Regions from separate parts of the Kitasatospora sp. NPDC059827 genome, predicted to be linked through region 1. Evidence: riboswitches for the same ligand, from Rfam matches in the RefSeq annotation. Region 1 holds a riboswitch; the other holds the start of a gene.
The links. Region 1 has a riboswitch for cobalamin ahead of ACFV8H_RS19850 (HoxN/HupN/NixA family nickel/cobalt transporter). Riboswitches for the same ligand answer to the same signal wherever they lie in the genome.
Positions count from the first base shown of each region.

Region 1 (7,603 bases):
TGGCGGTCTCGACCTTGGTGCCGGCGTTGAAGGTCTTGTCGACGACCTTGCCCGTCAGGACCTCCTTGAGCTTCGTACGCACGAAGGCCGGGCCCTTGCCGGGCTTGACGTGCTGGAACTCGACGACGGACCAGAGCTTGCCGCCCTCCAGCTTGAGGACCATGCCGTTCTTGAGATCGTTCGTGGAAGCCACGGGCGCACTTACTCCTGGATATAGCTGTCAAGGAACCAAGGGTTCGCGTCCTGCCGCCGACCCGGGGGCCGCCGTCACAGGGCGAGGAGCTCCTTGGTGGTGATGGTGAGCAGCTCGGGCCCGCCCTCCTCGAGGGGGCGCACCACGAGCGTGTCCTCGATCCGGACCCCGCCCTTGCCCGGGAGGTGGACCCCTGGACCGACGGTGACCGGCACGCGGCTGTCCAGTTTACCCATGTCCGACGGACCGAGGCGCGGCGCCTCCCGGATCTCCAGCCCGATGCCGTGGCCGACCGGGTGCGGAGAGGCCTCGGCGTGCCCGGCCGCCTCCAGGACCTGCCGGGCCACCCGGTCGGGCACGCACTGCTCAACCCCCGGGCCGAGCGCCTCCCGACCTGCCCGCTGGGCGCGGAAGACCAGCCGGTGCAGCTCGACCTGCCAGGGCGCGGGAGCCGCTCCGATCACGAAGGTCCGGGCGGTCGAGACGCCGTAGCCCCGGTACTGGGCGCCCATCACCACGGTGAGGAAGTCGCCCTCCTCCACCCGGCGGTCGGTGGGCTGGTGGGCGGGCTGGCCGGAGTGGCTGCCGGTGCCGACCGACACCGGGAAGGCCGCCCGGTCGGCTCCGTGGTCGATCATCCGCCGCTCCAGCTCCATCGCCAGGTGCCGCTCGGTCCGGCCGACCAGGATCGACTCCAGCAGCTCGCCCAGCGCCTGGTCGGCGATCTCGGCGGCGATCCGCAGGTCCGCGATCTCGTGCTCGTCCTTGACCACCCGCAGCCGCTCCACCACCTGGCCGAGGTCCGCCAGCCGGCCGCCCTCCAGCAGGCCCGCGACCGCCCGGTGCCGGGTGACGGTCAGGTCGTGCTCCTCGACGGCCAGGTCGCGCACCCCCAGCCGGTCCGCGGTGGCGGCGGCCGCCAGGGCGGTGTCCGCCCCGGCCGCCACCGGCACCTGGGTGACGTCCGCGGCGATCAGGTGCTCCCCCGAGTCGTCCGGCGGCAGGTCGTCCGGGAGCGTCAGCAGCACCCGGTCCCGGGTCAGCAGCAGGGTCGCCCCGCAGGGCGCGCAGCCCGTCAGGTACCGCACGTTCGCCGCCCGGGTGATCAGCGCCGCGTCGGCGCCGGCCGCGCTGCAGTGCTCCCTCACCCGCTCCCGCCGCCCCGCGTACGCATCCGCCATGCGTCGAGCCTACGAACCCCCGGCCCGAACCGCCCGCCGAGCACCCCCGAGGGATGCGCCGGCACCCCACTGCGCCCCGCGCGCCCCTGCGCACTCCCCGCTGACCGCCGTCACCTCCCCTCCGGGTCGATCAGGCCCCGGCGGTAGGCCGGGACGAGGTTCTGCGGGACGAGCATCTCCCGGCCGTTCAGGGTGATCGGGACGAGCTTCGGGCCGGTCGCCTTCCACTGGGCGCGGCGGTGCCGGGTGTTGCTGCGCGAGGTCCTGCGCTTGGGAACTGCCATCAGGGGCTCCTAACGGGTGGTGCCGGGCCGTCGGGTCCGGGCTATCGGGTGGTGCCGGAGGCGTACGGGAGGAGGGCCGTCTCGCGGGCGTTCTTGACCGCCCGGGCCACCGCCCGCTGCTGCTGGACGGTGAGCCGGGTGACCCGCCGGCTGCGGATCTTGCCGCGGTCGGAGACGAAACGGCGCAGCAGGTCGGTGTCCTTGTAGTCGACGTACTCGATGCCGGCCGCGACCAGCGGGTTGGGCCGGGCCTTCGGTGCGGCGGTGCGGTTGCGCACGGGTGCTCCCTTGCGGAGGTGGACGGGGTCGGTCAGTGGTGGGTGGGGTCGGTCAGTGGTGGACGGGGTCGAGGAGGTCCCGGAAGCCGTCCGGAAGGGCCTTCCAGCCGGGTTCGCCGGCGGCGAGTTCGGCGTCGGTGAGCAGGCAGGAGTCGAGCAGTTCGGTGAGGCCGTCGACGTCCAGCCCCTCCGCGGTGAAGCTGAGCTGCTGCACCCGGTCCCCGTGCAGGGGGTGCCAGTCGAGGGCGGCCGCGGCGCGGCGGGCCGGCGGGTAGAGGTCCCAGGCGGCGTCGGGCAGGGCGATCAGCCAGGGCCCGCACTCCTCGACCGCGAGGTTGGCCCCGGCCGCGTCCCAGGCGAGCATCAGGTCGGGCCGGTTGGCGAGCCAGAACCGGCCGCGGCTGCGCTGGGCGGCCGGGACGAGCAGTTCGAGGGCCCGGTGCAGCCGTTCCGGGTGCAGCGGCCGGCGGCGCTCCCAGACCAGGGTGCTCACCCCGGCCTCGTCGCTCTCCTGGGGGAGCAGCGCGACCGCCGGGTTGACGCGGTCGCGCGCGGCGGCCACGTCGAAGCCGCCGAGGGCGGCCCGGGCGAGCGCACCGGTGCCGAGCCGGACCACCCGGGCGGTCGGGTGGAGCTGGCGCAGCAGCGCGAGCCCCGGCGCGTGCGCGGTGGCGCGCGGCACGGCGAGCGTGGTGGCGTACTCGACCTGGTGGGCGAGCGCCTCGGCGCGGGTGCGTTCGTCCCGGGCGGCGGTGTGCTGCCCGTGCTCCACCAGCTCGTCGGGCACGGAGAGTTCGCCGATCAGCCGGTCCGGGTCGACGGCGGTGACCACGCCCGCGAGTTCGATCGCCTCCGCCAGGGGGCGGCCGTCCACCTCACCCCCGGCGAGCACCTCGACCGCGGGGTGCGGGTCGCTGCCGCCCCAGAGTTCGACCACCGCGAGCCCGTACCGGCCGCCGTCGGCGAGTTCCAGCAGCCGGGGCAACAGGTCCTCGCGCAGGGCGCAGCACGGGCAGTCGTTCACCAGCGGGACCGAGTCGGTGTCGAACGCCCCGCCGGCGTCCCGCAGTTCGCGGTGGACCAGGCCGCGCGCGGCGTCCCGCAGGTCGTGCCGCAGCACCACGGCGTCCACTGCGGCGGCCGTCAACTCCTGGACGGCGGCCCGGCGTTCGTCCGGGTGCAGCCCGGCGACCACCACCACCGGGAGCCTGGTGCCGTCCATGTCGCTCACCAGCTCGCCTTGCGCACGCCCGGCAGGTGTCCGGCGTGGGCGTGGACGCGCAGGTTGACCCGGGAGAGGCCGAAGGCGCGCAGGTAGCCGCGCGGCCGGCCGTCGACGGCATCGCGGTTGCGGACCCTGGTGGGGCTCGCGTCGCGGGGCTGGCGGGCGAGTTCGGCCTGGGCGGCGGCGCGCTCGGCCGGGGCGGTGCCGGGGTGGGCGATGAGCCGCTTGAGTTCGGCCCGGCGTTCGGCGTAGCGGGCGACGATCACTCGCCGCTGCTCGTTCTTGGCGATCTTGCTCTGCTTGGCCATCAGACCTTCCCCCCTCGGGCGCGGATGCGGGCGACGGCGGCCTCGACGCCGATCGCGTCGACGGTCTTGATCCCCTTGGCGCTCAGCACCAGCCGGACGTACCGGCCCTCACTGGGCAGCCAGTAGCGCTTGCGCTGGATGTTGGGGTCGAAGCGGCGCGGGGTGCGGCGGTGCGAGTGCGAGATCGCGTTGCCGAAGCCGGGCCGGCGGCCGGTGAGCCGGCAGTGGGCGGACATGGGTGCTCCCTGGCGTCCGGGAATGGGCAGGACGGAGGTCACGTTACACCAGATGAAAATGACATCCATTTCGGTGTACGGTTCCGATCCAGCCCCGCGAACCCCGCACCAGAAGGCCCCGAGCGACCGAGAGTCCACGGGCCCGAGACCCCAGGAGGACGCCCGATGGCCCGCAGCGAACTGCGCCCCGTGATCAAGCTCCGCTCCACCGCCGGCACCGGCTACACGTACGTGACCCGCAAGAACCGCCGCAACGACCCGGACCGGATGGTCCTGCGCAAGTACGACCCGGTCGCGGGCCGGCACGTCGACTTCCGCGAAGAGCGCTGACCGCACGAACCCCCTCGGAGGAGCCCCGCCATGAAGCCCGGAATCCACCCCGCCTACCGCCCGGTCGTCTTCCGCGACAAGGTCGGCGGCCTCGCCTTCCTCACCCGCTCCACGGTCACCGGTGACCGCACGGTCGAGTGGGAGGACGGCAACACCTACCCGGTGATCGACGTCGAGATCTCCTCGGCGAGCCACCCCTTCTACACCGGCCAGTCCCGGGTGCTCGACACCGCCGGCCGGGTCGAGCAGTTCCGCCGCCGCTACGGCGACCGGCACTGACGGCGGAACGCGAACGGCGCCTCCCCGGCTCGGGGAGGCGCCGTTCGCGACGCGTGGGGACTGCCGCCACGGCTACTGCTGCTGCGTGGGCGTCCAGCGCTTCTCGACGCCCGCCAGCTTCCAGTACGCGATGGCGATCGCCCACACCACCACGAACAGCCCGGCGATCGCGTAGCCGACGTTGTCCAGCGAGATGTCCGCGATGAACCCGGTCACCGGGTCGGTCAGGTCGAGCTTCTCGTGCAGCACGCCGACCAGCTCGATGGTGCCGATGATGAAGGCCACCGCGATCGACAGCCCGGTGATGGTCAGGTTGTAGTACACCTTGCGCACCGGGTTGGAGAAGGCCCACTGGTACGCGAAGTTCATGAACGTCCCGTCCAGGGTGTCGAACAGGCTCATCCCGGCCGCGAACAGCAGCGGCAGGCAGACGATCGCGTACCAGGGCAGCCCGGCCGCCGCGCCCGAACCGGCCATCACCATCAGGGTGACCTCGGTCGCGGTGTCGAAGCCCAGGCCCAGCACCATGCCGACCGGGAACATCTGCCCGGGCCGGGTGATCGAGCGGGTCGCCCGGTTCAGGATCCGGGCCATGAAGCCGCGCGAGTCGAGGTGCGCCTCCAGCTCCGACTCGTCGAACTGCCCGGCCCGCATCGAGCGGAACACCTTGAGGATGCCGAGCAGCGCCGCCAGGTTGAGCGCGCCGATCAGGTAGAGGAAGGCGCCGGAGGCCGTGGTGCCGACCAGCCCGAGCCACTTGTGGGTGGCCGAGTCGTCGTCCATCAGCGTGTTCGCCAGCTGGGCGCCGCCCGCCACCAGGGCGGCCATGACGACCACCATCGAGGAGTGGCCGAGCGCGAACCAGAAGCCGACCGAGACCGGCCGCTTGCCGTCCGCCATCAGCTTGCGGGTGGTGTTGTCGATCACCGCGATGTGGTCGGCGTCGAAGGCGTGCCGCATGCCGAGGGTGTAGGCCGTGATGCCCAGGCCCACCCCGAAGACCTGGGTGCCGACGGCGTAGTTGTGCGGCGCGACCAGGAAGACGAGGGTCCCGAAGGCCACCACGTGCATGGCCAGGATCACCCCCATCAACCCGGCGGTCCGGAGGGTGTCCTCGCGCTTCCACCGGAAGGTGGGCAGTACGGAGGGGGCGGGGCCCGCCTCGGCGGGCGCGGCGGTTTCGGGCAGGGTCATCTTCGGATCACGCTCCAGCACCTCGTGGAATGACTTCGTGAGATGCCGTGGCCGGTCTCCTGGCTCACGGGGCTTCCCGACCCGCCTTCCCAGGTGCACGAAGCACCCAGTGGCACGTGGATCCGGACGACTGTCCCCCGATCACAGTGGCGAGGGCCGCTCCGGAATGGGACCCGTTGAGGGTCCGTCACCGGTCTTCCCGAGCACCACGGCGGGGAACACCGTAGGGGCAGGACCACACCCTCGCAAGGTTGCGCACCTGTGCAGGTGTCCAGGATCACAGGTCGTGAGCTGCCAGAATGTCCGCATGCATCTCGTACCGGCCGACCGCGCGGGCCACCGCACCATCGACGGACACCGGGTCTGCGAGGCCATCGCCGCCATCGGGGACACCGCCCACGTCCGGACCTGGGCCGAGCGGTTCTCCCTGCTCTCCGACCCCGGCCGGCTCGCCCTGCTGCTCGCCCTCCACCGGGCCGGCCCGCTCGCCGTCAGCGACCTGGCGGTCGCCACCGGCATGCGCGACCCGGCCGTCTCCCAGGCCCTGCGACTGCTCCGCACGGCGGGCGTGGTCACCGGCGACAAGGACGGACGCGTGGTGCGCTACCGGCTCGTGGACGACGCCCTGCGCCCCCTCCTCGACGAGTGCGCCGCCGCCGACCACGAGGAGCCCGCCGCGGCGGCGGGCTGACCGACACTCGGCAAACCACGCCGGGGGCGCGGCGGGGTGAGTACGATCACGATGTGCCGTCCCACCCCCACGTCTGGCCCGCCGACCGCTGGAACACCCGCCCGGTCAAGGCCCGCGTGCTGGCGGTCGCCCGCACCCTCACCTCGGCGACCCGGGTCCTGGACGTCCTCACCCTGCTCGACCCGGACGGCATCGAGCGGTACTTCACCGTCAACCCCGGCTCCGCCTTCGCCGACCGCGCCCTGGACGAGTACCTCCACGGCCTGCCCGGCTACACCGTGCTGGACTGGGAGGACGCCGTCCGCCACCGCTTCGACCTGGCCGTCGCCTGCGCCGTCCACGCCTCCATGCACCGGCTGGACGCCCGCCTGGTCGTCCTCCCGCACGGTGCCGGCTACAACCGCCTGGTCACCGAGTCCACCGGCGACGCGGTCAGCTCCGCCGGCCTCTCCCGCAACGAACTCACCCACCGCGGAGAGGTGTTCGTCGACGTCCTCGGCCTCTCCCACCCCGAACAGCTGGACCGGCTGCGGGCCTCCTGCCCCGAGGCCCTGGACGTCGCCGAGGTCGTCGGCGACCCGTGCTTCGACCGGATCCTGCGCAGCCGACGCTCCCGCGACGGCTACCGCGCCGCCCTCGGTGCCGTCGACGGCCGCCGACTCGTCGTCGTCGACTCCACCTGGAGCGAGCACTCGTTATTCGGCCGTCACCCCGACCTGCCGCAGCGGCTGGTCCGCCAACTGCCCGCCGACGAGTACGCGGTGGCCGTCGTGCTGCACCCCAACATCTGGAGCCGGCACGACCCGGCGGCCCTGCTCGACGACGCCCGGCGGATGGGCCTGCGCCTCGTCCCGCCCCACCAGGGCTGGCAGGCCGCCCTCGTCGCCGCCGACGTCATGATCGGCGACCACGGCTCGGTCTCCTTCTACGGCGCCGCCCTGCGACGGCCCACGATGATCGTCGCCACCGGCGCCGCCGAACTCGACCCGCGGTCCCCCAGCTACGCCTTCGGCCAGGCCGCACCCGTCCTCGACCCCGACGGCGACCTCGCCGCCCAACTCGAACTCGCCCTGGCCCGGACCCCGGACGACCGCACCGACCTGACCGCCATCACCGACCGCTCGCTCGCCCACCGCGGCGAATCCGCCCGACTGCTGCGCCCACTGCTCTACTCCTTCCTCGACGGCCTCGACGAGCCCGCCGGCGAACCCGTCCTGCCGCCCTACCCCAAGCCCGCGCCCCGGCCCGGAGGCGGCGAAGGGCCGAGCGCGTACGACGTCGAGGGCAAGAGCGAGGGGACGGAGGTCAGCCTGCGGCGCTACCCCTTCCACCCCGACGACCACACCCCGCGCGGCTTCCACGCCCTCACCGACGACCACCCGGGCGACGCCCTGCGGTACACCG
Region 1 covers NZ_JBHWIV010000029.1:21,553-29,155, reverse strand. Annotated here, with positions in the region: gene efp (elongation factor P) at 1-193, opposite strand, end outside; gene ACFV8H_RS19890 (aminopeptidase P family protein) at 268-1,374, opposite strand; gene rpmF (50S ribosomal protein L32) at 1,485-1,658, opposite strand; gene rpsR (30S ribosomal protein S18) at 1,700-1,936, opposite strand; gene ACFV8H_RS19875 (CobW family GTP-binding protein) at 1,989-3,158, opposite strand; gene rpsN (30S ribosomal protein S14) at 3,164-3,469, opposite strand; gene rpmB (50S ribosomal protein L28) at 3,469-3,705, opposite strand; gene rpmG (50S ribosomal protein L33) at 3,871-4,035, shown strand; gene ACFV8H_RS19855 (type B 50S ribosomal protein L31) at 4,066-4,314, shown strand; gene ACFV8H_RS19850 (HoxN/HupN/NixA family nickel/cobalt transporter) at 4,387-5,508, opposite strand; cobalamin riboswitch at 5,540-5,734, opposite strand; gene ACFV8H_RS19845 (ArsR/SmtB family transcription factor) at 5,816-6,199, shown strand; gene ACFV8H_RS19840 (hypothetical protein) at 6,253-7,603, shown strand, end outside.

Region 2 (7,603 bases), on a different contig from region 1:
GAAGTAGCCGGTGCCGACCTCGCGCTGGTGCTTCACGGCCGTGTAGCCGTCCGGCACGGCCGCGAACTCGGCCTCCTGGAGGTCTACGTAGGCCGTCATGCCGTGCTCGGCGTAGCCGCGGGCCAGCTGGAACATCGAGTGGTTGAGGGCGTGGAAGCCGGCCAGCGTGATGAACTGGAAGCGGTAGCCCATCGCACCCAACTCCCGCTGGAACTTGGCGATCCGGTCGTCGTCCAGGGCGGCCTTCCAGTTGAAGGAAGGCGAGCAGTTGTAGGCCAGCATCTTGTCCGGGTACTCGGCCTTGAGCGCCTCGGCGAACTCCCGGGCCTGGGCGAGGTCCGGGGTGCCGGTCTCCACCCAGATGAGGTCCGCGTACGGGGCGAAGGCCAGGCTGCGGGAGATCACCGGCGCCATGCCGGGCTCGACCCGGTAGAAGCCCTCGGCGGTGCGCTCGCCGGTGCAGAAGCGGGCGTCGCGCTCGTCCACGTCGGTGGTGAGCAGGTTGGCGGCCAGCGCGTCGGTGCGGGCGACGATCAGGGTCGGCACGTCGGCGACGTCGGCGGCCAGGCGGGCCGCGTTGAGGGTGCGGACGTGCTGGGCGGTGGGGACGAGCACCTTGCCGCCGAGGTGGCCGCACTTCTTCTCGGAGGCCAGCTGGTCCTCGTAGTGGATGCCCGCGGCGCCGGCCGCGATCATGGCCTTGGTGAGCTCGAAGGCGTTCAGCGGGCCGCCGAAGCCCGCCTCGGCGTCGGCGACGATCGGCACCAGCCAGTCCGGGCCGCCGTCGGTGCCCTCGGCGGCGTCGATCCCGTCGGCGCGCAGCAGCGCGTTGTTGATCCGACGCACCACCTGGGGAACGGAGTTGGCGGGGTAGAGGCTCTGGTCCGGGTAGGTCTGGCCGGCCTGGTTGGCGTCGGCCGCGACCTGCCAGCCGGACAGGTAGATCGCCTGCAGCCCGGCCTTGACCATCTGGACGGCCTGACCGCCGGTCAGCGCGCCCAGGGCGTGCACGTAGTCCTGCTCGTGGAGCTGCTTCCACAGGCGCTCGGCGCCGCGGCGGGCCAGGGTGTGCTCCTCGCGCACCGTACCGGACAGCCGGACGACGTCGGCCGCGCCGTACGTGCGCTCGATGCCGGCCCAGCGGGGGTCGGACGCCCACCGGGCGGCCAGCTCCGCCGCCTGCTGCTCCTGCTGCTGCCGAACCGACTGGGTCATGGTGATCGACTCCCGGGGATGATATGCGAAGGACGTTGCGAAGGATGTGAGCGACCTCTCACGAGGTGGTGAGAGGGCGGCCGGGTGGCGCCGGGCAGCGGTGGAACACCGCGGGACGTGGTCACCCGGACGGCAGGTCAGGGCAGTTGACCTGCCCGTTCGCCGCCGTTCTGGGCGCCTCCCGGCCGCAGCACCGACTCTGGCAGCCGGCGCGGCCGCCGTCACCGGTGGAGCCGTGCCAAGTTCCGCGAAGCCCGTCCGGCGAATCCGCGAAGCTTGCGAAGGCCTGCCCGGAGGCGTTGCGGCTAGGCTGCGCCGCACCGGCCCGACCCGACGGCCGGACACGGAGGTGCGGGACGATGGGGAAGGCCTTCGCCGGGGCCAGGCTGCGCCGGCTCCGGGAGGAACGCGGACTGAGCCAGGCCGCCACGGCGCGGATGATCGACCTCTCGCCCAGCTACCTCAACCAGCTGGAGCACGACGCCCGCCCGCTGACCGTCGCGGTGCTGCTGCGGCTCACCGAGGCGTTCGGCGTGGAGGCCGGGTACTTCGCCCCACCGGACAGCGCCCGGCTCGCCGCCGAACTGCGCGACGGCCTCGGCGAGGAGCTCGCGGCCGGCCGGATCACCCCCGGTGACCTCGACGAGGTCGCCACCCGACTGCCCGCCGTGGCACGGCTGTTGACCGACCTCGGGCGGGGACGGCGCGCCCTGGCCGAGCAGCTCGCCGTCCTCGCGGGGGACCGGGGTCCGGCCGCCGACACCCGGACCCCGCACGAGGAGGTCCGCGAGTTCTTCTACCGCCGGCAGAACTACGTCCATGAACTCGACACGGCAGCCGAGGAGTTGGCGGGCGAGATCCGGCTGCGGCGCGGCGGGGTGCGGGCGGTGCTGGCCGAGCGGCTGGCCGACGTGCACGGCGTACGGCTCGCCTCCGGCGGGGAGCAGCTGCACCGGTACGAGCCGCGGACCCGGACCCTGCGGCTGTCGGACCGGCTGCGCCCCGGCCAGCAGGCCTTCCGGCTGGCCACCCAGCTCGGCTACCTGGAACACGACGCGCTGCTCTCCGAACTCGCTGCCCAGGACAGCCCCGAAGGCTCGGCCGCGCACTCGCTCACCCGGATCGGCCTGGCCAACTACTTCGCCGCCGCCCTCGTCCTGCCCTACGCCGCGTTCCACGCCGAGGCCGAGTCCGCCCGCTACGACATCGAGCACCTCGCCGACCACTTCGGCGTCGGCTACGAGACGGTCTGCCACCGCCTCAGCACCTGCCAGCGCCCCGGTCTGCGCGGGGTGCCGTTCTCCTTCGTCCGGGTCGACCGGGCCGGGAACGTCTCCAAGCGGCAGTCCGCCACGCCCTTCCACTTCTCCCGCACCGGCGGCACCTGCCCGCTGTGGAACGTCTACGACGCCTTCGCCGCCCCGGGCCGGGTCCACGTCCAGGTCGCCGCCATGCCGGACGGGCGCCGCTACCTGTGGACGGCCCGGGCCGTCACCCGCTCGCCCGGTGGCTGGGGCCGACCCGGCAAGACCTTCGCGATCGGCCTCGGCTGCGAACTCCGGCACGCGGGACGGCTGGTGTACTCCGCGGGCCTGGACCTGGCCGACGAGGCCGCCGCCACCCCGATCGGCCTGGGCTGCAAGGTCTGCGAACGCCCGGCCTGCGCCCAGCGCTCGGCCCCGGCGATCGGCCGCCCGCTGGCCGTCGACGAGCACACCAGCACCTTCGTCCCGTACCCGGCGTCCTCCTGAGCGGTGCCGCACGGGGCGAGGAAGCCCCCGGAGGGCCGTCGGACGAGTACAACCACCTTTCCTGCCAGCGGGTTTGGCGGTATCGATCGGAGGGCATCGCCTGCCCGGAAGCCCCGTGTGCCACGGGCGGAAGTGAGGTGGGACGGATGGCCGGCGACGAGACGCCACAGCCCTTCGCGACGTTCTGCGGCAACTGCAACTGCGGTTGCCCCCAGGTGTTCCTGGACCGGGAGGCCCCGGCGGACCGGCGGGTGAGGATCACCGACGACTTCGGTCAGCAGATCCGGATGAGCGAGGACCAGTTCCGCGACCTGGTGCGCCAGGCCAAGGAGGGACTGCTGGACCTCTCGGCGGCTTCGGCCGGCTGACCGCGATCGAACGGCCCCCGGGGGCGGCGGTCCGATGACCCGCCGCCGGTCCGGCGAAGGGCCGTGGTCGCGGCCCGGGACTCGCCGATCGGTGTCGGGGGCATGGACACCTCGCTCTACGGGAACGCGTGGCCGACCTTGCGCTGTGGCTCGACCACCACCGGCCCGTCCTGGCCCTGTGACCCGTCGCGGCCCTGTGACCGTTCGGGCCCGCGCCGCGCGGCGGTGGGTCTGGACTTACTAGGACGTCCAACTATATGGTCGACGGCAGGTCCGCGGTGTCAGGGAAGCCGGTGTGAGTCCGGCACGGTCCCGCCACTGTGACCGGGGAGTTCGTCCTCGCAGATGACGGCCACTGGCAGCCAGCCGGGAAGGCCAGGGGGCGGGCGTGGATCCGGGAGTCAGGATACCGGCCGCGGATGATCCGTGTTTTCCACGAGGATGGAGACGACACGCATGACTCCGGGCCGCTGTTCCCGCTCCGCTGCCGTGCTGCCGACCGTCGGGGCCCATCGCCCCTGACGGTTCGTCACTTAACGCCTGCCGCAAGGGCGTACGACCGTACGTCCGATGCCGCGGCGTGCTCTCTCCATTCCTCCTCTCCCCACCCGTGACGAGAGAAGGAACCGATGGTCCGCGAACTGACCCACTTCATCGGCGGCAAGCGCGTCGCCGGGACGTCCGGCCGCTACGGCGACGTCTTCGACCCCAACACCGGCCGGGTGCAGGCCCGGGTGCCGCTGGCCGACTGGGCCGAGGTCGAGGCGGTGATCGCCGACGCCGCCCAGGCCCAGCCCGCGTGGGCGGCCTGGAACCCGCAGCGGCGGGCGCGGGTGCTGCTGCGCTTCCTGCAACTGGTCGAGCAGGAGAAGGAGGAACTGGCCCGGCTGCTCTCCGCCGAGCACGGCAAGACCGTGGCCGACGCCCACGGTGACCTCCAACGCGGCCTGGAGGTGGTGGAGTTCGCCGCCGGGATCCCGCACCTGTTGAAGGGCGAGTTCACCGACAACGCCGGCACCGGCATCGACGTCTACTCGATGCGCCAGCCGCTCGGCGTGGTCGCCGGTATCACGCCGTTCAACTTCCCGGCGATGATCCCGCTGTGGAAGGCCGCGCCCGCGCTGGCCTGCGGCAACTCCTTCGTTCTCAAGCCCTCCGAGCGGGACCCGTCGGTGCCGCTGCGGCTGGCCGAGCTGTTTCTGGAGGCCGGGCTGCCGCCGGGCGTGCTCAACGTGGTCAACGGTGGCAAGGAGGCGGTGGACACCCTGCTGGAGGACGAGCGGGTGCAGGCCGTCGGCTTCGTCGGCTCCACTCCGATCGCCCAGTACGTCTATGCGACGGCGGCCGCCCACGGGAAGCGGGCGCAGTGCTTCGGTGGCGCGAAGAACCACATGATCGTGATGCCGGACGCGGACCTCGACCAGGCCGCCGACGCGCTGATCGGCGCCGGCTACGGCTCGGCGGGGGAGCGCTGCATGGCGATCTCGGTGGCCGTCCCGGTGGGGGAGGAGACCGCGGACGCGCTGGTGGCCAAGCTGGTCGAGCGGATCGCCGCGCTCAAGGTCGGCCGCTCGGACGATCCGGCGGCTGACTTCGGCCCGCTGGTCGGCGCCGACGCGCTGGAGCGGGTCCGCGGGTACCTCGACCTCGGGGTCCGGGAGGGCGCCGAACTCGTCGTCGACGGGCGGGACTTCCGGCTGGAGGGCCACGAGGGCGGTTACTTCCTCGGCGCCTCGCTGTTCGACCGGGTGACCCCGGAGATGCGCGTCCACCGGGAGGAGATCTTCGGCCCGGTGCTCACCGTGGTCCGCGCCGCCGACTACGAGGAGGCGCTGCGGCTGCCCAGCGAGCACGAGTTCGGCAACGGCGTGGCCATCTACACCCGGGACGGCGACACCGCCCGGGACTTCGCCCGCCGGGTGAACACCGGCATGGTCGGTGTCAACGTGCCGATCCCGGTGCCGATCGCCTACCACACCTTCGGCGGCTGGAAGCGCTCCGCCTTCGGCGACCTCAACCAGCACGGTCCGGACTCGATCCGCTTCTACACCCGCACCCGCACCGTCACCTCGCGCTGGCCCTCCGGGGTCAAGGAGGGCGCGAGCTTCACCATGCCGACGATGGGGTGAACGCCGTGCACACCAGTGAACTGACGGAGGATCAGGTCGCGATCGCCGAGGCCGTCGGAGCCTTCGCCGCCGAGTGCCTGGCCCCGCACGCGGTCGAGTGGGACCGGACCAAGCACTTCCCGGTGGACGTGCTGCGCAAGGCCGCCGACCTCGGCCTCGCCGGGGTCTACGTCCGGGAGGACGTCGGCGGCTCCCAACTCTCCCGGCTCGACGGCGTGGTGGCCTTCGAGGCACTGGCGGGCGGCTGCCCGTCCGTTGCCGCCTACCTGTCCATCCACAACATGGTCGGCTGGATGGTCGACCGCTACGGCAGCGAGGACCAGCGCCACCGCTGGCTGCCCGCGCTCTGCACCGCCGAGGACCTGGGCAGCTACTGCCTCACCGAACCCGGCGCCGGCTCCGACGCCGCCGCGCTCGCCACCCGGGCGGTGCGCGACGGCGACCACTGGGTGCTGGACGGCGTCAAGCAGTTCATCTCCGGCGCGGGCGCGGCCCGGGTGTACGTGGTGATGGCGCGCACCGGCGGCCCGGGCGCCGCCGGGGTGTCCGCCTTCGTGGTGGAGCGGGACGACCCCGGGCTCTCCTTCGGCCCCGACGAGCGGAAGATGGGCTGGAACGCCCAGCCCACCCGCCAGGTCGTCCTGGACGGCGTCCGGCTGCCCGCCGACCGCCTGCTCGGCGGCGAGGGCGAGGGCTTCCGGATCGCCATGGCCGGCCTGAACGGCGGCCGGCTCGGCATCGCCGCCTGCTCGCTCGGCGGTGCCCAGAGCGCCCTGGAACGCACCACCGTCCACCTCGCCGACCGGGAGGCCTTCGGCGCCCGGCTGCTGCACACCCAGGCGCTGCAGTTCCGGCTCGCCGACATGGCCACCGAGTTGGAGGCCGCCCGGGCGCTGCTCTGGCGGGCCGCCGCGGCTCTGGACCGGGGCGACCGGCGGGCACCGCAGCTGTGCGCGATGGCCAAGCGGCACGCCACCGACACCGGCTTCGAGGTGGCCAACCAGGCGCTCCAACTCCACGGCGGCTACGGCTACCTGGCCGAGTACGGCATCGAGAAGATCGTCCGCGACCTGCGGGTGCACCAGATCCTGGAAGGGACCAACGAGATCATGCGCGTCATCGTCGCCCGCGGTCTGATCGGAGCCGCCTGATGAGTGCCGAGGAGGTCCTGGTCCACCGCGAGGGCCGGGCCGGGCTGATCGTCCTCAACCGCCCCAAGGCGCTCAACGCCCTCACCCACGGCATGGTCCGGCGCATCGCGCGCGCCCTGGACGACTGGGAGCACGACCCGGCCGTGGCCACCGTGGTGATCACCGGCGCCGGCGAGCGCGGGCTCTGCGCGGGCGGCGACATCGTGGCCATCCACCGCGCCGCCTCCGGCGGGGATCAGGGCGCCGCCGAGGAGTTCTGGCGCGACGAGTACCACCTCAACGCCCGGATCGCCCGCTACCCCAAGCCCTACGTGGCCGTGATGGACGGCATCGTGATGGGCGGCGGAGTCGGCGTCTCCGCCCACGGCAGCGTCCGGATCGTCACCGAACGCACCAGGATCGCCCTGCCGGAGACCGGGATCGGCTTCGTCCCCGACGTCGGCGGCACCTACCTGCTCGCCCTCGCCCCCGGCGAACTCGGCACCCACCTGGCCCTGACGGCCGGCTCCGTCGGCGCCGCGGACGCCCTGCTCTGCGGGCTCGCCGACCACCACGTCCCCGCCGAACGCCTCCCGGCGCTGCTGGACGACCTGGCCGAACGACCCGTGCACGACGCCCTGGAACGGCACGTCGCCGCCGCGCCGCCCGGTCCGCTGGCCGGGCAGCGGGGTTGGATCGACCGCTGCTACGCGGCCGGTTCCGTCGAGGAGATCCTCGACCGGCTCGGCGACAGCGGCGAACCGGAGGCGAAGGCGGCCGCCGACCGGATCGCGGCCAACTCCCCGAGCGCCGTGAAGGCGACGCTCGCCGCCCTGCGCCGGGCCCGGGCGCTCGGCCCGCTGGAAGCGGTGCTCGACCAGGAGTACCGGATCTCCTGCGCGGCACTCGCCACCCCGGACCTCGCGGAGGGCATCCGGGCCCAGGTGATCGACAAGGACCGCTCACCGCGCTGGCACCCGGCCACCCTGGCCGAGGTCGAGGACGCCGTC
Region 2 covers NZ_JBHWIV010000004.1:195,249-202,851, forward strand. Annotated here, with positions in the region: gene aceA (isocitrate lyase) at 1-1,215, opposite strand, end outside; gene ACFV8H_RS04460 (short-chain fatty acyl-CoA regulator family protein) at 1,575-2,966, shown strand; gene ACFV8H_RS04465 (hypothetical protein) at 3,113-3,334, shown strand; cobalamin riboswitch at 3,576-3,767, shown strand; gene ACFV8H_RS04470 (CoA-acylating methylmalonate-semialdehyde dehydrogenase) at 3,964-5,463, shown strand; gene ACFV8H_RS04475 (acyl-CoA dehydrogenase family protein) at 5,469-6,614, shown strand; gene ACFV8H_RS04480 (enoyl-CoA hydratase/isomerase family protein) at 6,614-7,603, shown strand, end outside.
Region 2: linked by a shared signal. The riboswitch ahead of ACFV8H_RS04470 (CoA-acylating methylmalonate-semialdehyde dehydrogenase) and the one ahead of ACFV8H_RS19850 (HoxN/HupN/NixA family nickel/cobalt transporter) in region 1 are both predicted to bind cobalamin.